DNA from 3 places in the Streptomyces sp. NPDC050704 genome. Region 2 is predicted to be linked to each of the others. Evidence: riboswitches for the same ligand, from Rfam matches in the RefSeq annotation. Region 2 holds a riboswitch; each other region holds the start of a gene.

Region 1 (7,680 bases), on a different contig from region 2:
CGGGCCCGACCGGCTGCTGCTCTCCGGGCCGGCCGACTTCGACCGGGTCGACGAGGTGCGGGCCGAGTCCGACGCGATCCTGGTCGGCGCGGGCACCCTGCGCGCCGACAACCCCCGGCTGCTGGTCAACTCCGCCGAGCGGCGCGCGGCCCGGGTCGCCGCCGGCCGGCCCGCGTACCCGCTGAAGGTCACCGTCAGCGGCAGCGGCGACCTGGACCCGGCCGCGAACTTCTGGTCCACCGGCGGCGAGAAGATCGTCTACACGTCCGACAAGGGCGCCCGGAGGGCCGCTGAAGCCCTGCACGGCCTGGGCGTCGACGTCGTCCCCGTCGGCCCCGAGCTGGACTGGCGGGCCGTACTCGCGCACCTCCACGACGTACGCGGCGTCCGGCGCCTCATGGTCGAAGGGGGCGGCCGGGTGCACACCCAGCTCCTCCGGCAGGGGCTCGCGGACGAGCTGCAGCTCGCCCTCGCACCGCTCGTCGTGGGGCAGCCGGACGCGCCACGGCTGTTCGGGCCCGGCGGATACCCGGGCGGCCCCCGCAACCGGATGCGGCTGGTCGAGACCCGGCCCGTCGGAGACGTGGTCCTCATGCGGTACGTGCCCACCGCCCCCGGTGCCGGTCCGCTCGCCACCGCCGCCGACCGGCACTGGCTGGGGCTCGCCTGCGAACTCGCCGCCGACTGCCCGCCCTCGCGGACCGCGTTCAGCGTCGGCGCGGTCGTCGTCGCGGCCGACGGTACGGAGCTGGCCCGCGGCCACTCCCGCGAGTCCGACCCGGTGTCGCACGCCGAGGAGGCAGCGCTCGCCAAGCTCGGCCCCGCCGACCCGCGCCTCGCCACCGCCACGGTCTACAGCAGCCTGGAGCCGTGCGCCCGCCGTGCTTCCCGGCCCGCACCCTGCGCCCGGCTGATCCTCGACGCGGGCGTGCGCCGGGTCGTCACGGCCTGGCGCGAGCCGGACACGTTCGTGGCGGCCGCGGACGGCAGCGGGCTGCTGGCGGCGGAGGGCGCCACCGTCCTCGTACTCCCGGAGTACGAGGAGCGGGCGACCGCGCCCAACCGCCACCTCCTCGGCTGACCCCTGCCCCAGCCGAAACCCCCGGTGAAGGGCGGGCGACGTAAACCGTGGTGCTGGGGGTCCCGCAGATGGCGTATAGTTGAGTTCAACGACGCGGGGTGGAGCAGCTCGGTAGCTCGCTGGGCTCATAACCCAGAGGTCGCAGGTTCAAATCCTGTCCCCGCTACTGAAGGCCTGAGGCCGGAATCCATTGGATTCCGGCCTCAAGTCATTTTCGTCGGCCGACATGGAGCTGCGCGCCGACCGCCATGGCGCTGATCGCCGTACGACGGCCGTGAGCTTCCATGGCCGCTATATCACCCGTGGTAGTCGAATGACGCCCCTGCGCATAACAACTGACACACCATCACCATAGGGATCACCCTCGATTGCGGGTCAACTCGCCCGGTTTGAACCGCTCATGACCTGTAAGTCCAGGCCAAGAGCCTTAACGATCACTCGGAACAGCTTGGAATCCGGTACCCGCGTCTATTAACGTTCGATAACGCAGCGCGGTCGTCCCAGCCGTCACAAGAGTCGGCTCCGTGTGCACGTGCCGAATCCCGCAAGGGAACCGGGGAACCACTAATTGGGGTGAATCGGGCGTTATTCGCGGTGAGGATACCGCGGTTGACGCGCGTAGGAGACCTTCCTGCTCCGAACCCGTCAGCTAACCCGGTAGGCGAGAAGGAAGGAAAGGAGTGCGCCCACGTGGCGTCCAACCGCCCCGCTCCCCAACCCTCGTTCGCACCAAGCGAGTTGTCGGGTGAAACACCTGGCGAGACCTCGGGTGAGAAGAAGCTCGACGTCTTCGCCTACGGCATCCGCAAGGACGAGGACACCTGGGAGGAGTGGAATCCCACCGCGGATTCCCTCCGTCCCGTACGCGGTAAGCACCGCGTCTCCAAGCAGCGCGGCGGAGGACTCGCACGCAGCTCGACCGTTCTGGGCGTCGGTGTCATAGCCGCCGTCGGCGCGGGCGGCATGGCCACCGCGCAGACCGGCAAGCCGCCGGTGTCGATCTCGATGCCCGACCTGCCGAACGTGGGCTCGCTGATCTCGGACGACGACTCCGCCGAGGAGGCCGGCACGCCGCTCACCGCAGCGGGCCTGACCACCACCGCCGACGCCGAACAGGGCACCGCGGACGCCGGCGAGGCCCTGCGCTCCCGGATCATGCTCCAGGCCGAGCAGCAGCAGGACCAGGTGGACCGCGAGGCCCAGCAGGCCGCCGAGGCCGCCGCCGCCGATCAGGCCGCCAAGGAGCGGGACGCCGCCCGGGCCAAGATCGCCGCCGCCAAGAAGAAGGCGGACCAGGAGGCCAAGGAGAAGGCCGAGGCCGCGCGCCTCGCCGAGCTCGCCAAGCAGTTCACGCTGCCGACCTCCTCGTACACCATCACCTCGACCTTCGGTCAGTCCGGCTCGCTGTGGTCCTCCGGCCAGCACACGGGCCTGGACTTCGCCGCTCCCACGGGGACGCCGCTCAAGGCCGTCCACACCGGCACGATCACCGAGGCCGGCTGGAACGGGTCGTACGGCTACCGCACGGTCCTCACGCTCGACGACGGTACGGAGATCTGGTACGCCCACCAGTCGTCGATCAGCGTCAGCGTCGGGCAGAAGGTCAACACGGGCGACGTCATCGGCCGCGTGGGCGCGACCGGCAACGTCACCGGGGCGCACCTCCACATGGAGGTCCACACGAGCGGCGGCGACGGCATCGACCCGATGGCGTGGATGCGGAGCAAGGGGCTCAACCCGTAAGGCCCGGCTCTCCGGCTCTGTGCGTACGGAATACGGCCGTCCGGTACGGTCGTTGACCTACGTATGACTTCTCTTCGCCAGCTGGGTTCGTCCGACCTCGAGGTCTTCCCGCTCGCCCTCGGCGGCAACGTCTTCGGCTGGACCGCCGACGAGGCGCAGTCCTTCGCCGTGCTCGACGCGTACGCGGCCGCGGGCGGGAACTTCGTGGACACCGCCGACGTGTACTCGGCCTGGGCGCCCGGCAACGAGGGCGGCGAGTCGGAGACCGTCATCGGCAACTGGCTCGCCGCGCGCGGCAATCGGGCCGACATGCTGATCGCGACCAAGGTCGGCGGCCATCCCCAGTACAAGGGGCTGTCCGCCGGGACCGTCAAGGGCGGGGTCGAGGCGTCGCTGCGGCGGCTGCGGACCGACTACGTCGACCTCTACTACACGCACTTCGACGACCCCTCGGTGCCGGTCGAGGAGATCCTCACGGCTCTGGACGAGCTGGTGCGCGCCGGCAAGGTGCGGGCGATCGCCGCCTCCAACATCTCCCCCGAGCGGCTCCAGGAGTCCCTCGACCTCTCCGACCGCGAGGGCCTCGCGCGGTATGTCGCGCTGCAGCCCCACTACAGCCTCGTCTCGCGCGACACCTACGAGGGCCCGCTCCAGGACATCGCCTCCCGGGGCGGGCTGGCCGTCGTGCCGTACTCCGCGCTCGCCAAGGGCTTCCTCACCGGCAAGTACCGGCCGGGGGTCCAGATCGACAGCCCCCGGGCCGGCGCGGCGGGCGCGTATCTGGAGTCGGAGCGGGGGCGGCGCGTCCTGGCGGCGCTGGACGAGGTCGGGCAGGAGCGCGGGGCCGAGCTCGCGACGGTCGCCCTGGCCTGGCTGCTGTCCCGCCCGACGGTGGCGGCGCCGATCGCCAGCGCCCGCAACCTCGAACAGCTTCCGGCGCTGCTCGGGGTGGCCGACCTGACACTGACGGACGCGGACCTCGCGAAGCTGACGGCGGCCTCCGCCTGACCTGACGGGACCGCTGCCTGACGCAGCGGAGGGCTCGGGAGTTACGAAAGGTACGGGTTGTACGCGGGATGCGGCGCCGCCTGCCCGTACGGGTACCCGTACACCGGCCACGGCGGCGGTACCGGCGTCGGAGCCGTCACCCGGGCCGCGTAGGCGAGCGCGGGGCGGGCCACGTCGCGCCGGGCCCACAGCTCCCGCAGCAGCTCCCGTTCGCGGACGACGAAGTCGGCGCCGGCGCGGCCGCGGCGCCCCCGGTGGCGCAGGAACGCCAGAGACGTCGCGTACGCCTCGTACTCCTCGACGGCCCGGCCCGCCGCCCGCCCGCCGTTGTGGGCGGCGTAGTCGCGGGCCAGCCGCCGTGCCTTCATCGAGCCGAGGACGAACGGCTCGGGCATGGTGAGCCAGCCGGCCATGGCGTACGCGGGCAGTTCGGCGCGCACCGTGCCGAGTTCGCGCTGGCGCGTCCGGATGGCCAGCCAGGTGAGCAGCCCGAACGCGGGCACCATGAACGCGGCGTACACCGCGAAGAAGCCGTACTCGCCGAAGGCCGACGAGCCGTTCCAGACCGCGTGCATGCCCATCGCGAGCAGCAGTCCGGTGAGCGGGAGCAGCACGCGGCGCACCTGGTGGCGGTCCGCCGAGAGGGCGGCGATGCCGAAGCCGATGCCGGTGAGCACGGTGAACAGCGGGTGCGCGAAGGGCGACATGATCACGCGTACGAAGAAGGTCGCGGCGGTGACGGAGGCGATGCCGGTGTCGCCGCTGAGCTGGTCGGTGCCGAAGGCGGTGCCGAGGTAGAGGATGTTCTCGGTGAACGCGAAGCCGGTCGCGGTGACCCCGGCTATCACCACGCCGTCGACGATTCCGGTGAAGTCCCGTCTGCGGAACAGGAAGACGAGTAAGACCGCGGCGGCCTTCGCCGACTCCTCGACGATGGGCGCTATGACGGTCGCGCCGAGGGTGTCGGCGCTGGTCGGGTCCGCGGTGGCCGTCGCTATCCATCTGGTCGCGAAGCTGTTGGCCACGATCGCTATCAGCGCGGCCGCGCAGGCGCCCCAGGCGAAGGAGAACAGCAGGTTCCGCCAGGGCCCCGGTTCCACCCGGTCCAGCCAGCGGAAGGCGGCCATGAGGAGCGGGACGGGCAGTACGGCGAGGCCGAGGCCCACCAAGAAGCCCTCGGTGCCGGTCTGTTCGCGGACGAGGGCCAGGATGACGAGGCCCGAGAGGGTGAGCAGGGTGATCAGCGCGCCGTAGCGCACCCAGGTGCGCTGCCACCAACGCGCGGGCCGTCCGGCACCGGTGCCTCCGGCGGGGGAGCCGGGGGTCGGTGGATGCGGAGGAAAGGTGGCCACGGCAATGACCCTAACGAGGGAGGGGCTCCGGCCGCGACGTTGCGCTCCGCTGGGTCGGGCCGACTGGGTGGGGGGTGGAGTGCGTGGGTTGTGAGGTGCGGGTTGTGGGGGTTGAGCGCGCAGTTCCCCGCGCCCCTACGGGGCCCGGGTGATGTTGTGAGGTACGCGGCTGAAGAGCAGGTCGTTCACCACATGTCCCTTGTCCAGACCCTGGGTCTCGAAACGGGTCTGCGGGCGGAAGTCGGGACGGGGCGCAAAACCGCCGTCCGGCTGGGTGTTCTCGAAATCCGGATGCGCGGTGAGGACTTCGAGCATCACCTCGGCGTACGGCTCCCAGTCCGTCGCGCAGTGCACCAGCGCGCCCGGCCTTAGGCGGGACGCGGCGAGGGTGAGGAAATCCGGCTGGATCAGGCGCCGCTTGTGGTGGCGCTTCTTCGGCCAGGGGTCCGGGAAGTAGACCCGCAGTCCGGCCAGCGAGTCCGGCGCGAGCATCTCGCGGAGCAGGATGATCGCGTCCCCGTTGCCGACGCGGATGTTGGACAGGCCGCCGCGGTCGGCGAGGTTCAGCAGGTTTCCCTGGCCGGGGGTGTGCACGTCGACGGCGAGGATCCCGGTGCCGGGGTCCTCGGCGGCCATCCGCGCGGTCGCCTCGCCCATCCCGAAGCCGATCTCCAGCACCACCGGCAGGTCGGCGCCGAACAGTTCCGGCAGATCGAGGACCCGCTGCCCGTCGATGTCCAGCCCCCACTTCGGCCACAGTCGCTGCAGCGCGTCCGCCTGCCCCTGCGTCACCCGGCTCCGCCGCGGCTGGAAGCTGCGGATACGGCGGTCGAAGTGCGAACCGGCCGGATCGGGCTGCGGTCCGTCGGGGAAGCGGGGCTCCCCCTTGGCACGCTGCCGCCGCGGCGCGTCGAGGGGCGGGCCGTCGGGGTGGCCGGGGGCATCGGGGGTGAGAGGGGACTCAGACACAGTGAGTCGATTTTACGGGTCTCGGGGTGGAGGGTCTCGGGGTGGAGCGGGGGCGGGGGTGCGGCCCGGTCCGGCATCGGCCCTGACGCCTCGGAAACAGGCCCTCAGGCGTCAGGCGCGGGCCAGTGTCGCGAGCACCCTTCGGCCCACCTCTCGGCCGATCGGCAGGGAGGCGGTGGCCGCGGGGGACGGGGCGTTCAGGACGTGCACCGTCCGGGCGCCCTCGCGTATCAGGAAGTCGTCGACCAGCGTGCCGTCTCTGAGCACCGCCTGGGCACGGACGCCCGCGGCGGCGGGTACCAGGTCGTCCGGGGTCACCGCGGGCAGGAGCCGGCGCACCGCCTTGGTGAAGGCCGCCCTGGACACCGAGCGGCGCAGCTCTCCGCCGCCGTAGCGCCAGTGCCGGCGGGCTATCCGCCAGGAACCGGGCCAGGCGAGTGTCGCGCCCAGCTCGCGGGGCCGTACGGTCCGCCAGTCGTAGCCCTCGCGGGCCAGGGCCGGCACCGCGTTCGGCCCGATGTGGACGCCGCCGTCGATGCCCCGGGTGAGATGCACGCCGAGGAAGGGGAACGCCGGGTCGGGTACGGGATACACCAGCCCGTTCACCAGTGAGGGCCGCGCCAGCTCGTAGTACTCGCCCCGGAACGGCACGATCCGCATCCCGGGCTCGTCCCCCGCGAGGCGGGCGATCTCGTCGCAGTGCAGCCCGGCGCAGTTCACCAGGACGCGCGCGCGGACGACCGTGCCGTCGTCCGTGCGGACGGCGACTCCGAGGTCGGGGCGCCGGTCGATGCGCGTGACCCGCGCCCCGTACCGGATCTCCGCCCCCGAGGCCTCCGCGAGCTGCCGCGCGACGCCCACGAAGTCGCACACGCCCGTCGTGGCGACGTGGATCGCGGCGAGCCCCCGCACCTCGGGCTCGTACTCCTCGATCTGGGCGGCGCCCAGCTCCCGCACCGCGATCCCGTTCTCCCGCCCCCGCTGTACGAGTGCGTGCAGCCGGGGCAGCTCGTCCCGCTCGGTGGCGACGATCAGCTTGCCGGTGACGGCGTGCGCGATGCCGTACTCGGCGCAGAACTTGACCATCTCGGCGGCGCCCCGCACCGCGTACCGCGCCTTCAGGGAGCCCGGGCGGTAGTAGATCCCGCTGTGGATGACCCCGCTGTTGCGCCCCGTCTGGTGGCGGGCCGGACCGGGTTCCTTCTCCAGCACCGTCACCCGCGTGCCCGGCGCGGCACGCGTGATCGCGTACGCCGTCGACAGACCGACGATCCCGCCGCCGATCACGAGCACGTCACAGTCGTAAGCGATCTCCCGCACCACCTGCTCCACCTCCCGCCTCCGATAGTGCACTGCGCCACTGACAACGCGCTCAAACCCGGAAGACGGTGTGAAGGCGCCGGCCGCGCAGGCGCGCCCCTTCAGGGGCGCGAGGCTGTGACATTGTGCGGCTCCGCCGCGTGGGCGCGACCAGCCACACACAACCCGCACCCCCAAGACCACACCAGCCAGGCAGACGCTCAGGGA
Region 2 (7,680 bases):
GCGCTCGGTCTGCTCGCCGACGCCCTCAGGGCGCCCGCGTTCGAGGACAGCGAGGTCGAGCGGCTGGTGCGCAACCGGCTCGACGAGATCCCGCACGAGACCGCCAACCCGGCCCGCCGCGCCGCCAAGGAGCTCTCCAGGCAGCTCTTCCCGGCGACCTCGCGCATGTCGCGGCCGCGCCAGGGCACCGAGGAGACGGTCTCCGCGATCGACTCGGCGGCCGTACGCGCCTTCTACGAGAAGCACGTACGCCCCGCCACGGCCACCTCCGTCGTCGTCGGTGACCTCACCGGCGTCGACCTGGACGCCCTGCTCGGCGACACGCTCGGCGCCTGGACCGGCTCGCCGGCCCAGGCGCGTCCGGTGCCGCCGGTGACCGCCGACGACACCGGCCGCGTGATCATCGTCGACCGTCCCGGAGCCGTTCAGACGCAGCTGCTCATCGGCCGCGTCGGCGCCGACCGGCACGACCGTGTGTGGCCCGCCCAGGTGCTCGGCACGTACTGCCTCGGCGGCACCCTCACCTCACGCCTGGACCGCGTCCTGCGCGAGGAAAAGGGTTACACCTACGGTGTGCGGGCGTTCGGTCAGGTGCTGCGCTCCGCGCCGGACGGGACGGGCGTCGCGATGCTCGCCATCAGCGGCTCCGTGGACACCCCGAACACCGGCCCGGCGCTCGACGACCTCTGGAAGGTGCTGCGCACCCTCGCGGCCGAGGGCCTGACGGACGCCGAGCGGGACGTCGCCGTGCAGAACCTGGTGGGCGTGGCTCCCCTGAAGTACGAGACCGCGGGCGCCGTCGCGGGCACGCTCGCCGACCAGGTCGAGCAGCACCTGCCGGACGACTACCAGGCCACGCTGTACCAGCAGCTCGCCGCCACCGGCACCGTGGAGGCCACCGCGGCCGCCGTGAGCGCCTTCCCGGTGGACCGTCTGGTGACCGTCCTCGTCGGTGACGCCGCTCAGATCGAGGAGCCGGTCAAGGCCCTCGGAATCGGCGAAGTGAGCGTCGTACCGGCGGAGTAGAGATCAGGCAGCTTGCCGGGGCCCAGGCGACTGAAGAGTCGCCTGGGCCCTCTTTTGCCCGGACTTCGTCCTCAACTCGCCTGTTGTCCGTATTGATTCGCAGGTTGTCCGTATTGATGGGGAGGTTGCCTGTCTGCCCTGTGGCATACACAACAAAAGCCTTGATCCGTTTGTTGATTGAAAGTTCCCGCGCTTAGCGTCGGTCCGGCTGTTCGTCAGGCAGTGCGCCGCACCCGCGGCACCGGACAGTCATCGCCGAGTCCCCGTACGGCGCGAGCCAGGGGAGCCGGGGACCCATACGAAGTCCCTGGGGTGAATCGGACGCCCTCCACGAAGCGGAGGGGGCCCGTAGGAGACCTTCCTGCTCCGAACCCGTCAGCTAACCCGGTAGGCGAGAAGGAAGGAAAGGACCAGCCACTTCATGGCGTTCACCCGCGCCACCGGGAAGCACCGTCGCCCGAGCCGTCTCACCCGTACCTCCACGCACGCCGTCGGCGTCGCGGCCTTCACCACCACCGGTGTCATCGGAACCCTCGCCGCTCCCGCCCTCGCCGCCGAGAGCGCGGTCGAGCAGACCGGCCTCACCCAGGCCATCACCATCGCCGACTCGGTCGCCGACCAGATCGACGCGCAGGCCCAGGCGCAGCAGCAGGCCGCCGACGAGGCCGCCGCCCTCCAGAAGGCCGAAGAAGAGGCGAAGAGGGCCGAGGCGGCCGCGGAGAAGCGCGCCGAGGAGAAGGTCAAGAAGGAGCGCGAGGCCGAGGCCCGTGCCGCCCGCGAGGCCGAGCGCAAGCGCCTCAACGCGTACACCGCGCCGATCAACGGCTCGTACATCTCCACGGGCTACAAGTCCGGCGGCGCCGTCTGGTCCTCCGGCAGCCACACCGGCATCGACTTCCACGCCGCGAGCGGCACCGCCGTCCACGCGGTGGGCTCAGGCGAGGTCGTGGAGGCCGGCTGGGGAGGCGCGTACGGCAACAACATCGTCATCAAGATGACCGACGGCACGTACACCCAGTACGGCCACCTGTCGTCCATCGGTGTCTCCGTCGGCCAGACGGTCACCCCGGGTCAGCAGATAGGCCTCTCCGGGGCCACCGGCAACGTCACCGGGGCGCACCTCCACTTCGAGGCGCGTACGTCCCCGGAGTACGGCTCCGACATCGACCCCGGGGCGTACCTCCGCTCGCACGGCGTGAACGTCTGACGGCTCGCGACACCACGCGTACCTCTCCCGAAGGCCCCGGCTCACCGAGTCGGGGCTTTCGTGCGTCCTGACCTGTTCTCCGACCGGACGACTGCCTGTTCAGTGGCGTGGTGTGTCCAAAAAATAGCCATGGATTCCGGCCCGCCATCGGAATTTCCGGTTCTCTGCAATAGAGTCACTGAACGAGCGTCAATCGACCGCGTTTCGCGGGGATTAAGGCGGAGGTCCGGTCATGCGTATTCCCGCGCATTCGGTATGCACGGCGATCCGTGACGACATCGTCGCGGGTGTCTACGAGCGCGGCGGCCGGCTCACCGAGGAACTGCTCGCGCGTCGCTACGGAGTCTCGCGGGTCCCCGTGCGCGAGGCCCTGCGCACCCTGGAGGCGGAGGGCTTCGTCGTCACGCGCCGCCATGCGGGCGCGTGCGTCGCGGAGCCCACCGAGCAGGAGGGCGCGGACCTGCTGGAGATGCGCATACTGCTGGAGCCGCTGGGCGCCGCGCGCGCCGCCCAGCGCCGCACGGAGGCGCACCTCAAGGTGCTGCGAGGCCTGGTCAGGCTGGGTCAGGAGCGGGCCAGGAGGGGCAACAGCGAGGATCTGCGCTCGCTCGGCGGCTGGTTCCACGAGACGCTCGCACAGGCCTCCGGCAGCCCCGCGCTGACCTCGACACTCGCCCAGTTGCGGCACAAGATCGCCTGGATGTACTCGGTGGAGGCGTCGGCCCACCCCGCCGAGTCCTGGGGTGAGCACGGCGCCATCGTGGACGCCGTGGCACGCGGCGACAGTGACCGGGCCCGGGCGATCACCTCGCTGCACACCGAGCGGGCGACGGCCGCGCACCGGCTGCGCTTTCCCGGCAGCGGTGATCGCGTGGAGCGTGTGAGGACTTCGCAACCTCCCGTAAACACGGCAGGTCTGCGGCATTAACAGTGGCGCCGTATACAAAGAGGGATATTCGGTTGGGGCCTATTTCTGCTGCCCCTTTTTCCACCCGCCGGGAATTTCCGTGCGGGTGATTTCCGCGTGGGCGGAAACGGGCACATGGACGGCGCACGAAAAGGCGCGAGCGGTGTACGCGAAAACGGCGGAGCCGCGTCGCCCGGAATGGGCCGACGCGGCTCCGCCGCACGGTGATCCGCGAGACTAGACCGTCTCGGGAAGCTCATCGAGGCCCTCGGCGACCAGCTTCGCCAGGCGGTCGAGCGCGACGTCCGCGTTCTCGGCGTCTGAGGCCAGCACGATCTCCTCGCCGCCCTGGGCGCCAAGACCCAGCACCGCGAGCATGGAGGCGGCGTTGACGGGGTTGCCGTCGGCCTTGGCGATCGTCACGGGGACGCCGGAGGCCGTGGCCGCCCGGACGAAGATGGAAGCGGGGCGGGCGTGGAGGCCCTCGGCCCAGCCGACGTTGACGCGGCGCTCAGCCATGTGATGCTGCCCTTCAGGTGTCTCACGGTTGTCTAGACCATTGTTCCACAGCGTGAAGCGTGTCCCGGGCGGGTGCGGGTCCCGGCCGGCAGTCGTCCTCGGTCGCCCCCGGACCGCCTCGCGCCGTTGTCGGACGCGAGCCGTACTCTGGGGCCCATGCAGACCGCGTCGGACCGGCATGAGTACCCCGCTCACTGGGAGGCCGATGTCGTGCTGCGCGACGGCGGCACCGCACGCATCCGGCCCATCACGGCCGACGACGCGGACCGCCTCATCAGCTTCTACGAGCAGGTGTCCGACGAGTCGAAGTACTACCGCTTCTTCGCCCCGTATCCACGCCTGTCCGCCAAGGACGTCCATCGCTTCACCCACCACGACTTTGTGGACCGGGTGGGACTCGCGGCCACGGTCGGCGGCGAGTTCATCGCCACCGTACGCTACGACCGCATCAACGCCGAGGGCCTGTCCGCCTCGGCTCCCGCGGACGAGGCCGAGGTCGCCTTCCTCGTGCAGGACGCCCACCAGGGGCGGGGTGTCGCGTCCGCCCTCCTCGAACACATCGGGGCCGTCGCCCGGGAGCGGGACATCCGCCGCTTCGCCGCCGAGGTGCTGCCCGCCAACAACAAGATGATCAAGGTGTTCACGGACGCCGGGTACCAGCAGAAGCGCAGCTTCGAGGACGGTGTCGTACGCCTGGAGTTCGACCTGGAGCCCACCGACCGCTCCCTCGCAGTGCAGCGCGCGCGGGAGCAGCGGGCCGAGGGGCGGTCCGTGGCCCGGCTCCTCGCGCCCGGTTCGGTCGCCGTCATCGGGGCCGGCCGCACACCCGGGGGAGTGGGCCGCAGGGTCCTCGAGAACCTTCGCGCCGCCGGGTTCACCGGACGCCTGTACGCGGTGAACGGGGCCCTTCAGGAGAAGGAGCTCGCCGGGGTCCCCGCGCACCGCTCCGTGCGTGACATCGCCGGGCCCGTCGACCTCGCCGTCGTCGCCGTGCCGGCCGAGCGCGTCCCCGAAGTCGTCGCCGAGTGCGGTGAGCACGGAGTGCAGGGGCTCGTGGTGGTCTCCGCCGGGTACGCCGAGAGCGGTCCCGAGGGCCGGGAGCGCCAGCGCGAACTCGTACGCCAGGCCCGTACGTACGGGATGCGCATCATCGGACCGAACGCCTTCGGAGTCATCAACACCTCCCCCCAGGTGCGGCTCAACGCCTCGCTCGCTCCGGAGATGCCGCGAGCCGGGCGGATCGGCCTGTTCGCGCAGTCCGGCGCCATCGGCATCGCGCTGCTCTCCCGGCTGCACCGGCGCGGCGGCGGGGTCACGGGCGTGACCGGGGTGTCGACGTTCGTCTCCTCGGGCAACCGCGCGGACGTGTCCGGCAACGACGTCCTTCAGTACTGGTACGACGACCCCGACACCGATGTCGCGCTCATGTACCTCGAATCCATCGGGAACCCGCGGAAGTTCACCCGCCTCGCGCGGCGCACGGCGGCCGCGAAGCCGCTGGTCGTCGTCCAGGGCGCACGTCACGGCGGGGCCGCTCCCCAGGGGCATGCGGTACGGGCCACCCGGCTGCCGCACGCCACCGTGTCGGCGCTGCTGCGGCAGGCCGGGGTCATCCGGGTGGACACGATCACGGAGCTGGTCGACGCGGGCCTGCTGCTGGCGCGCCAGCCGTTGCCGCCCGGGCCCCGGGTGGCGATCCTCGGGAACTCCGAGTCGCTGGGGCTGCTCACGTACGACGCGTGTCTGGCCGAAGGCCTGCGACCGCTGCCGCCCAGGGATCTGACCACGGCGGCCGCCGCGGAGGACTTCCACGCGGCGCTGGCGCATGCCCTCGCCGACGACGCGTGCGACGCCGTGGTCGTCACCGCCATTCCGACGGTCGGGGAGGCCACGGCGGCGGACGCGGCCCTCGCGGAGGCGCTCCGCTCGGCGTCAGCCGCGGCTCCGGCCAAGCCGGTGCTCGTGGTCCACGTGGAGCTCGGCGGGCTCGCGGAGGCGCTCTCCGCGGCCACCAGTACGGCACCCCAGCCCGTCGAACCCCGGCTCCCCCGCCCCGCCGAACCGCCGTCGGCGAAGGTCCCCCTCGACGAGTCCCGCCTCATCCCCGCCTACCCCGCCGCCGAGCGCGCCGTCCGTGCCCTCGCCGAAGCCGTCAGGTACGGCCAGTGGCGGCGCGAGTCCGCCGACCCCGGGAGAGTCCCCGAGTACGAGGACATCGACGAGAAGGGCGCCGCCGAGCAGATCGACGGCCTGCTGGGCGACCACGGCGGTGACATGAGCGGGCTCACGCTCGGCTCCGACGACACCTGCGCGCTGCTGGGGCGGTACGGCATCGACGTACGCCGCGCCCAGCCGGCGCCGACGCCCGACGAAGCCGTCGCCGCGGCGGAGCGCCTCGGCTACCCCGTGGCGCTCAAGACCACCGCCCCGCACCTGCGGCACCGCGCCGACCTGGGCGGCGTACGGCTGGATCTGGCGGACGAGGAGCAACTGCGCCGGGCGTACGCCGAGTTGACCGCCCTCTTCGGGAAGCCCGAGGAGCTGCGGCCGGTGGTGCAGGGCATGGCGCCGCGCGGGGTCGACACCGTCGTCCGCGCGGTCATCGATCCGGCGGCCGGAGCCGTGCTCTCCTTCGGGCTCGCCGGAGCCGCCTCGGAGCTGCTCGGGGACACCGCCCACCGGCTGATTCCGGTCACCGACCGGGACGCGGCCTCACTGGTCCGGTCGATCCGGACCGCACCGCTCCTCTTCGGCTGGCGGGGCTCGGCACCCGCCGACACGGCGGCACTGGAGGAACTGCTGCTGCGCCTGTCACGCCTTGTGGACGACCACCCGGAGGTCGTCTCCGTGTCCCTGGAGCCCGTCGTCGTCGCCCCGCGCGGGCTGAGCGTGCTCGGCGCCTCCGTGCGGCTCGCGCCGCCGCCCGCCCGGGACGACCTCGGTCCGCGCACACTTCCTGTGTACTGAGCGGTGCCTCGCAGCCAGTGCGTCCCCGTAGGATGGACGTCATGGCCAAGACCAGTACGACGACCCAGGGGCTGCGAGCGGCGATCGAGCGCAGCGGCTACTACCCGGCCCTCGTGGCCGAGGCGGTGGAGGCCGCTGTCGGCGGCGAGCCCATCCAGTCGTATCTGGTCCACCAGGAGACGACGTTCGACGCGAACGAGGTGCGCCGACACGTGACGGTGCTAGTCCTCACGGGTAACCGTTTCATCGTGAGCCACACCGATGAGCAGGCGGCTGACAGCACGTCGCCGACGCCGTACGCGACCACGTCCACCGAGTCCGTGAAGATCGGCCGGATCTCGTCGGTCGTGCTCAGCCGCGTCGTCGCCAATCCGGAGAAGTACGTACCCGGGACGCTGCCCCGCGAGGTCGTCCTGACCATCGGCTGGGGCGCGGTCGCCCGCATCGACCTGGAGCCGGCCGCCTGCGGCGACCCCAACTGCGAGGCCGACCACGGGTACACGGGCAGTTCGACGGCGGACGACCTGAGCCTGCGCGTCAGCGAGGCCGGCGACGGTCCGGACGCCGTGCGGCAGACGCTCGCCTTCGCGCAGTCCCTCTCGGAGGCGACCGCGGACGTCACCCGCTGATGTCCCAGTCGCTCTGGGACCACCCGGAACCGCTCGCTCTCGACTCAGCTCCCGTCCCCGAATACGGCACCGGTTCGCTCGCCGACCTGCTGCCCACGCTGGCCGCGGGCATGGACGTACCGGATATGACCGCTTCGCTCATGGAACTGAGCGCGGCGGACCGGAACTGCGTCTTCCTGATCGACGGTCTCGGCTGGGAGCAGCTGAAGGCGCATCCGGACGAGGCCCCGTTCATGACCGCCCTGCTGGGCAGCTCGCGCGGTGGCACCGGCCGGCCGATCACCGCGGGCTATCCCGCGACGACCGCGACCTCCCTGGCCTCGGTCGGTACGGGGCTGCCGCCGGGCGCGCACGGCTTGCCCGGCTACACCGTGCGCAACCCGGAGACCGGCGAGCTGATGAACCAGCTCCGGTGGAACCCGTGG
Region 3 (7,680 bases), on a different contig from region 2:
CCGGCCCCGGCTCCCGAAGCCGCCTCGGCGCACTACGCGTCCCATGGCGGACAGGGCGTCCAGTACGGCGACTTCACCACGTACGACGGATACTCCGCCACCGGTTTTGACGCGACAGCCACCGGCTCGTACGACACGACGGGCAGCTACGACACGTCGGGCGCCTACGCGACGACGACCTTCGACACCGACCCCCTCTTCGGCGACCTTCCCGGCGACGGGAGCGGAACCGGAAGCAACGGCGGCGGCACGGGTTCGTACGACGCCACGCAGTGGTCCACGGGCGGCCAACAGACGCTGAACTACGACCCGTACGCGGCCCAGCACCACGCCGCGTACGAGACCGGCAGCTACGACACGACCGGCGTCTGGCCGGACGCCGGTTACCAGCAGCTCGGCGCGATCCCGGCGCAGGCCGCGGGGCCCGACCCCACCGGCCAGTGGGACGCGAACGCGTGGCAGCAGGCCGATCCGGTCGGCGGAACCCAGCAGTGGACCGCGCCGACCTTCGACACGGGCGCGTACGACGCGACGGCCTGGAACTCGGACGGCGGCGACCAGGCACATCAGAACCACCAGACGCATCAGGCGCAGGGACATGATCAGGCGCTGACCGAGCATCAGGCCGCCCACGAGTCGTACGACCAACCGGAGTCCTACGAGCAGCACGGGTCCTACGACCAGCAGGCCACCTCGGTCTTCGAGCAGGTCGGGTACGAGGAACAGGCCGCCGTGGAGGGGGAGTTCACTTCCTCCGACGGCGTCAACTCGGGCACCGACGTGGGCACCGGTCATCACACCGGTGCCCACGACCACGATGAGCTCCCGCTCCTGGACGACGTCGAGGAGATCGCCCCCGCGGCCTCCGCGGCCCGCGCCACCCCCGGCTCCCGCTCGGCGGCGCGCGCGGCGGGCCGTTCCGCCTCGCGTTCCCGCCGCCGTACCCCGCCCAAGCGTTCCGCGCTGCTGACGGTCGCCGTGCCCTCGGCGTGTGTGATGGGTGTGGCCGGGATCGCCGCCGCGACGGTGCTGCCCGGCGGGAGCGGGGACGACGTCAAGGAGACGACCGTCGCCGCGCCCGACGTGAGTGCCGTGAAACCGGCCGCCGTGAACAACAAGCTCGACACCCAGCTGGAGAACCTCTCGGCGGACGCGGACGACTTCGCCGACCGGGCCAGCCGGACGCAGGAACGTATCGACTTGAAGGCCCAGCAGGACGCGGAGAAGCGGAAGGCCGCCGAGGAGGCGGCCCGCAAGGAGCGGCTGCGTCCGAAGTTCGCGCTGCCGGTCGCGCAGAAGGGGCTCAGCGCCTACTACGGACAGGCCGGCATCAACTGGATGTCCGTGCACACCGGCATCGACTTCCCCGTCTCGTACGGCACGACGGTGATGGCCGCGACCGACGGGACCGTCCGCACGGAGTGGAACAGCGCGTACGGCAACATGGTCATCGTCACCGCCAAGGACGGCACGGAGACCTGGTACTGCCACCTCGCCAGCTACAAGGTGGCCTCCGGCGCCGTCGTGAAGGCCGGGGACCCGATCGCGTTCTCCGGCAACTCCGGCAACTCCACCGGCCCGCACCTCCACTTCGAGGTACGCCCGGCCGGCGGCTCGGCGATCGACCCGCTCCCGTGGCTGCGGAGCCACGGCCTCAACCCGACGTAATCGAGCCACCGGGCCCCAGAGATCCAGGGCCCGGACCCACGCCCGGCCCCACCCACAAGGCTCGACGCGACCGAACCGTCGAGCCCCCGCAAGCCCCGGAGCTAGGGCCCTAGAGCTTCTCCACCGGCGCGTACCGCAGCAGCAACCGCTTCGGCTTCTCCTCGCCGAAGTCGACCGTCGCTTCCGAGTTCGCCCCCGTGCCCTTCACGCCGACCACCGTGCCCAGGCCGAACTGGTCGTGGGTGACCCGGTCCCCCACCGCCAGCGACACCACCGGCTTCTCGCTCGCGCCGCCGCGCCGCGTCGCGAAGCCGGACGCACCAGAGGCCGCCGAGCGCGACCGGGACGAGGACAGGGAAGCCGCCACACCGGCGGCGGGACCGGAGTTCACCGGCCCCATGGAGCCCGTCCGCTTCCACTCCAGATGCGCCTCCGGGATCTCCTCCAGGAAACGGGACGGCGGGTTGTACGAGGGCTGCCCCCAGGCGCTGCGCATCGACGACCGCGTCAGGTACAGCCGCTCCCGCGCGCGCGTGATGCCGACGTACGCGAGCCGCCGCTCCTCCTCCAGCTCCTTGGTCTGGCCGAGTGCGCGCATGTGCGGGAAGACGCCGTCCTCCATGCCGGTCAGGAACACCACGGGGAACTCGAGACCCTTGGCGGTGTGGAGGGTCATCAGCGTTATGACACCGGACCCGTCCTCCTCCTCGTCCGGGATCTGGTCCGAGTCGGCGACGAGCGCGACCCGCTCCAGGAAGGCGGAGAGCCCGCCCGCCGCCGCCTCGCCCTCACCGGCCTCCTGCTCGAACTCCAGGGCCACGGCGGCGAGTTCCTGGAGGTTCTCGATGCGGGTCTCGTCCTGCGGGTCGGTGGAGGCCTGCAACTCGGCCAGGTAGCCGGTGCGTTCGAGGATCGCCTCCAGGACGGTCGCCGGGCCCGCGCCCGACTCGACGACGGTCCGCAGGTCCTCCATCAGCGTGTTGAACCGCTTGACGGCGTTGGTCGAGCGGGCCGCCATGCCGTACGCCTCGTCGACGCGGCGCAGCGCCTGCGGGAAGCTGATCTTCTCGCGCTGGGAGAGCGCGTCGATCATCGCCTCGGCACGGTCGCCGATGCCTCGCTTGGGCACGTTCAGGATGCGGCGCAGCGGTACGGAGTCCTCGGGGTTCGCGAGCACGCGAAGGTACGCCAGGACGTCCCGGACCTCCTTGCGCTCGTAGAAGCGGACGCCGCCGACGACCTTGTAGGGCAGGCCGACCCGGATGAAGACCTCTTCGAAGACACGGGACTGCGCGTTCGTACGGTAGAAGACGGCGACGTCACCCGCCTTCGCGTCGCCCGCGTCCGTGAGCCGGTCGATCTCGTCGGCGATGAACTGGGCCTCGTCGTGCTCCGTGTCGGCCACGTAGCCGGTGATCTGGGAGCCCGCGCCCGCGTTGGTCCACAGGTTCTTCGGGCGGCGGCTCTCGTTGCGCTCGATGACCGCGTTGGCGGCGGTGAGGATCGTCTGGGTGGAGCGGTAGTTCTGCTCCAGGAGGATCGTCTTCGCGTTCGGGTAGTCCTCCTCGAACTGGAGGATGTTGCGGATGGTGGCGCCGCGGAACGCGTAGATGGACTGGTCGGCGTCGCCCACGACGCACAGCTCACCCGGGTCCTGGTCCTCGCCGGAGGGGCCCACCAGCTCCCGTACGAGCGCGTACTGGGCGTGGTTCGTGTCCTGGTACTCGTCCACGAGCACGTGGCGGAAGCGGCGGCGGTAGTGCTCGGCGACGTCCGGGAAGGCCCGGAACAGGTTGACCGTCGTCATGATCAGGTCGTCGAAGTCCAGCGCGTTCGCCTCGCGCAGCCGTGACTGGTACATCGCGTAGGCCTGGGCGAGGGTCTTCTCGAAACCGTCGACGGCCTGGCCCGCGAAGTCCTCCTCGTCGATCAGCTCGTTCTTCAGGTTCGAGATCTTGGCGCTGAACGACTTGGGCGGGAAGCGCTTGGGGTCGAGGTCCAGGTCGCGGCAGACCAGGGCCATGAGGCGCTTGCTGTCGGCGGCGTCGTAGATCGAGAACGACGACGTGAAGCCGAGCTTCTTCGACTCCCTGCGCAGGATGCGGACGCACGCGCTGTGGAAGGTCATCACCCACATCGCGTGGGCGCGCGGGCCGACGAGGTGCTCGACGCGCTCCTTCATCTCGCCCGCGGCCTTGTTCGTGAAGGTGATCGCGAGGATCTCGCCCGGGTGCACCTTGCGTTCGCCCAGCAGATGGGCGATCCGGTGGGTGAGCACCCGGGTCTTGCCGGAGCCGGCGCCGGCCACGATGAGCAGGGGCGAGCCGTGGTGCGTCACGGCCGCGCGCTGGTTCTCGTTCAGCCCGTCCAGGAGCGCGGCCGGGTCCACGTACGGGCGCGGGGCGCCGTCGCGGTAGTGGCCGTCCCGGCTCGGCGGCACGTCGAAGCGGCCGCCGAACAGGTCGTCCGGAACCGGCTCCGGCGCCTCGTCCTCGGGCGGCGGCGGGGGCTCTTCCTCGTGGGCCTTGGAAGGCTTGAGGTCCGCCAGGAAGCTGTCATCAAAGAGGCTGCTCATCGCCCTCCGAGTCTAGGCGCCCCCACTGACACCCCGCCGCCACCCCGAAAACTCGACGGAATTCGCACCCCGCCCGCAGAATCCGGGCCCGGCGGAACCGCCCCTCAGAAGCCGAGGATCTTCCAGAGCTGACCGCCTGGCGTCTTCTTGCCCTCCATCACCGTCCCGTCACGGTCCGCGACGGACCAGGCGGAGACGAAGACCTTCCCGTCGTACGGGTCCACCGCCACGCCCGCCGGGAACGGCACCTTCACGCTCGTACGCTTGCCGCCGTCGTGCGCGACCTTGGTCACGCGTCCGGCGAAGAGCTGGCTGACGTACAGGTCGCCGCTGCCGTTGAAGGCGATCCCGGTGATCGAACCGAAGCCGCCCTGCCGGCCGAGGATCTTCCCGGTGCGGGGGTCGACGCGCCAGACACGGGCGGTCGGCTTCGCGGCCTCGCCGTTCAGCTCGCCGACGTAGAGCTTGCCGTCCGGACCGAGGGCGAGGGAGGTGGGCACGGACTCGTTCCCGTCGTGGTCGGGGAAGACCGTGAGAGCGCGGGTCCTGCCCCGCGGCGAGACCTCGATCAGGTCGTTGCCCGCCGCGTCGGCGACGATCTTCCGGCCGTCGGGGAGCGCGAGCACGCCGTACGGGTTGGATTCGATCGTGGCCTTGTGCGGGTTGTGCTTCAGCTCGACGGCGGCGATGTCGGCGGCGATCCGCGCCTTGCCGTGGGTGATGCCCAGCAGCTTGCCGAGGGTGTTCCAGGGCCTGCCCTCGGGGACGCCGGCCTCGGGCGGGGCCCAGGTCTCGACGCCCCACACACCGCCGTCGAGGGCCGAGACGCCGTTGAGCCCGACCGCGAAGCCGCCGTCCTTGGCGGCCGAGGAGGGCAGCCCGCCGACCAGCCTGCGCTGCTGCCAACTGCCGCCGTTCCAGAAGACCTTGGTGACTCCCGCGGTGGTCCCGATGCACTGGACCTCTTCCGGGCTGCCGCCGCCGGTGCACGTCCTGCCGCCCCGGCCGGCTTCGGCGACGTACACCCGGCCGTTGCCGTAGGAGAGTTGACGCGGGTTGTCGAGGCCGGTCGCGATCACCCGTACGACGGGCTTCCCGCCGGAACCGCTCGCCGAACTCGCGGGGGCGACGCCCGCCGTGACGGCGAGAGCGACCCCGGTGGCCGAGGCGACGAGAAGTTGTCCTGTACGCACCTTGTACGCCCTGCGTGCCATACGTACCCCCTGAGTCGGGCGGTCGGCGCCGGGCTGTCCCGGGCCGGGCCGAGCCGACCTTAATGGCCGGAACCAGGCGGACTCCGTAACTCCGTACAACTCATCGCAGATCCTTCCGTATTGACCTCGAAGAGCGATGCTTGAGGCTGAGGTCACGAAAATGTATCGGGCATATCGCACATCAAACTTCACAAGAGCCACACGAATTGGCTAACTTGCCGAGTGGGCCGCCCGACCTCCACCGGCGAACATCGCCGGGCCGAGCGGCCTCCGCCGAATCCGGCACGCCCTCGTGGCCGACGGAACCGGGGACCCACCGAACTTGGGGTGAATCGGTCCGACTCCCTTCCGGGACGAGGACCGTAGGGCAAACCTTCCGAAGCACTCGCCCGAACCCGACAGCTAACCCGGTAGGCGGATGACGGAAGGAGTCGCCCTCGTGGCGCCACACCGCAAGACGCGGCCGCCCAGTCCCATGGGCATGAGGACCCCGGCCCTCGCCACCGCGGCCCTCACCTCGGTTGCCCTCCTCTCCCAGACGGCGAACGCCTCACCCGCCGCGGAGCCCAAGCCGAGCCTGGAGGAAGTCCAGAAGAAGGTCGACGACCTCTACCAGCAGGCGGGGACGGCCACCGAGAAGTACAACGGGGCCAAGGAGAAGACCACCAAGCAGCGCAAGCAGGTGGACACCCTGCTGGACGACGTCGCCCAGCGCACGGAGAAGCTCAACGAGGCGCGCGAGGAACTCGGTACGTTCGCCGCCGCGCAGTACCGCACGGGCGCCTCCACTCCGGACACCGCTTCCCTCCTCCTCGCGGACAACCCGCAGGACTACTTCGACCAGACCCAGCTGATGAGCCGGCTGACCAGCCGCCAGAAGCAGGCCGTCGACGACTACGCGACGCAGCAGGCCGCTACGACGGAGAAGCGGCAGGAGGCGTCCGAGAGCCTGGAGACGCTCACCACGACGCAGAGCACGCTGAAGACGTCCAAGGCGGACGTGCAGCGGAAGCTCGCCGAGGCGCGCGGACTCCTCTCGAAGCTGACCGCCGACGAGAAGGCGCGGCTCGCGGCGATCGAGCGGGAGAAGCAGGAAGAGGCACGGCGCAAGGCCGACGAGCTGGCGCGGCAGCAGGCCGCCGCCGAGGAGCAGCGGCGCCAGGAGGAGGCCGCGCAGGCCCAGCAGGGCACGGGAACGTCCACGGGCGGCACGGGGACCTCGACCGGTGCGGGGAGCGCCTCGGGGACCGACTCCTCCACCACCGCCAAGGCCGACAAGGCGCTCGCCTTCGCCCGCGATCAGATCGGCAAGCCGTACGTGTGGGGCGCGAGCGGCCCCGGCTCCTACGACTGCTCGGGCCTCACCCAGGCCGCCTGGAAGGCCGCGGGCGTCACGCTCCCGCGCACCACCTGGGACCAGGTCAACGTCGGCACGACGGTCTCGGTGAACAGCGCGCAGCCCGGCGACCTCGTCTTCTTCTACGACGACATCAGCCACGTCGGCATCTACATCGGCGACGGCATGATGATCCACGCGCCCAAGCCGGGGGCGTACGTCCGCGAGGAGTCGATCTACTACATGCCGATCCACAGCGTGGTGCGGCCGGCGTAAGGCACCTCCAGGACCTTCAGGACTCTCACCAGGGCTCGGGGCGGCCGCTGTTCAGGTCGGCGGCCGCTCGGGTCCGGAGCACCCTCAGGTCCAGAGCATCCTCAGGTCCAGAGGACCGCGATGAAGATGTTCGCCGTGGTCAGCAGACCGACCAGGCCGAAGAGGGGCTTCTCGACCTTCTCCTCGTCGCGCTGCACGTAGACGAGGCCCAGGACCACGACCAGCAGCGCGAGCTTGACGCCGATCTTGATGTTGTTCACGGTCTGGTCGTCGGCCTGGTTGAGGCCGACCAGGATCGCGCCCGTGACCAGCATGGTCAGGGCGCCGTGCAGCATGGCGGGGGTGAAACGGGCCGTGCCGGCGCCCATGGCCTTCAGCTGGGTGAGGAAGCCGCCGAGCAGGGCGGCGATGCCGATGATGTGCAGGGCGACGAAGACATGAATGAGTACGTCCATGAGCCCGGACCCTAACCGGAGGTCCGCGTACCGCTCCGCACCGCCCCCGGTGCCGGTGCCGGTCCCGTACGCGCCCCGGCGGAGCCCATGGCACCGGCCCGCGGCACCGGTCGGCAGCACCGGTCGGCGGCCCATAGCACCGGCCCGCCCTCCGCT

The links. A riboswitch is a leader RNA that binds a small molecule or an ion and turns the genes downstream of it on or off. The one in region 2 is predicted to bind cyclic di-AMP.
Positions count from the first base shown of each region.
Region 1: another riboswitch for cyclic di-AMP. It lies ahead of AB0I18_RS35130 (M23 family metallopeptidase); the one in region 2 lies ahead of AB0I18_RS25055 (M23 family metallopeptidase).
Region 3: another riboswitch for cyclic di-AMP. It lies ahead of AB0I18_RS00010 (NlpC/P60 family protein); the one in region 2 lies ahead of AB0I18_RS25055 (M23 family metallopeptidase).

Region 1 covers NZ_JBFAHW010000078.1:36,653-44,332, forward strand. Annotated here, with positions in the region: gene AB0I18_RS35120 (dihydrofolate reductase family protein) at 1-1,081, shown strand, start outside; tRNA gene AB0I18_RS35125 (tRNA-Met) at 1,174-1,247, shown strand; cyclic di-AMP (ydaO/yuaA leader) riboswitch at 1,605-1,760, shown strand; gene AB0I18_RS35130 (M23 family metallopeptidase) at 1,772-2,824, shown strand; gene AB0I18_RS35135 (aldo/keto reductase) at 2,888-3,832, shown strand; gene AB0I18_RS35140 (PrsW family intramembrane metalloprotease) at 3,874-5,184, opposite strand; gene trmB (tRNA (guanosine(46)-N7)-methyltransferase TrmB) at 5,320-6,153, opposite strand; gene lhgO (L-2-hydroxyglutarate oxidase) at 6,265-7,476, opposite strand.
Region 2 covers NZ_JBFAHW010000043.1:54,911-62,590, reverse strand. Annotated here, with positions in the region: gene AB0I18_RS25060 (pitrilysin family protein) at 1-1,026, shown strand, start outside; cyclic di-AMP (ydaO/yuaA leader) riboswitch at 1,270-1,434, shown strand; gene AB0I18_RS25055 (M23 family metallopeptidase) at 1,448-2,233, shown strand; gene AB0I18_RS25050 (GntR family transcriptional regulator) at 2,466-3,161, shown strand; gene AB0I18_RS25045 (HPr family phosphocarrier protein) at 3,378-3,659, opposite strand; gene AB0I18_RS25040 (GNAT family N-acetyltransferase) at 3,816-6,626, shown strand; gene AB0I18_RS25035 (DUF5998 family protein) at 6,668-7,255, shown strand; gene AB0I18_RS25030 (nucleotide pyrophosphatase/phosphodiesterase family protein) at 7,255-7,680, shown strand, end outside.
Region 3 covers NZ_JBFAHW010000001.1:250-7,929, reverse strand. Annotated here, with positions in the region: gene AB0I18_RS00025 (M23 family metallopeptidase) at 1-1,668, shown strand, start outside; gene pcrA (DNA helicase PcrA) at 1,778-4,243, opposite strand; gene AB0I18_RS00015 (ScyD/ScyE family protein) at 4,348-5,457, opposite strand; cyclic di-AMP (ydaO/yuaA leader) riboswitch at 5,719-5,890, shown strand; gene AB0I18_RS00010 (NlpC/P60 family protein) at 5,897-7,069, shown strand; gene AB0I18_RS00005 (hypothetical protein) at 7,171-7,524, opposite strand.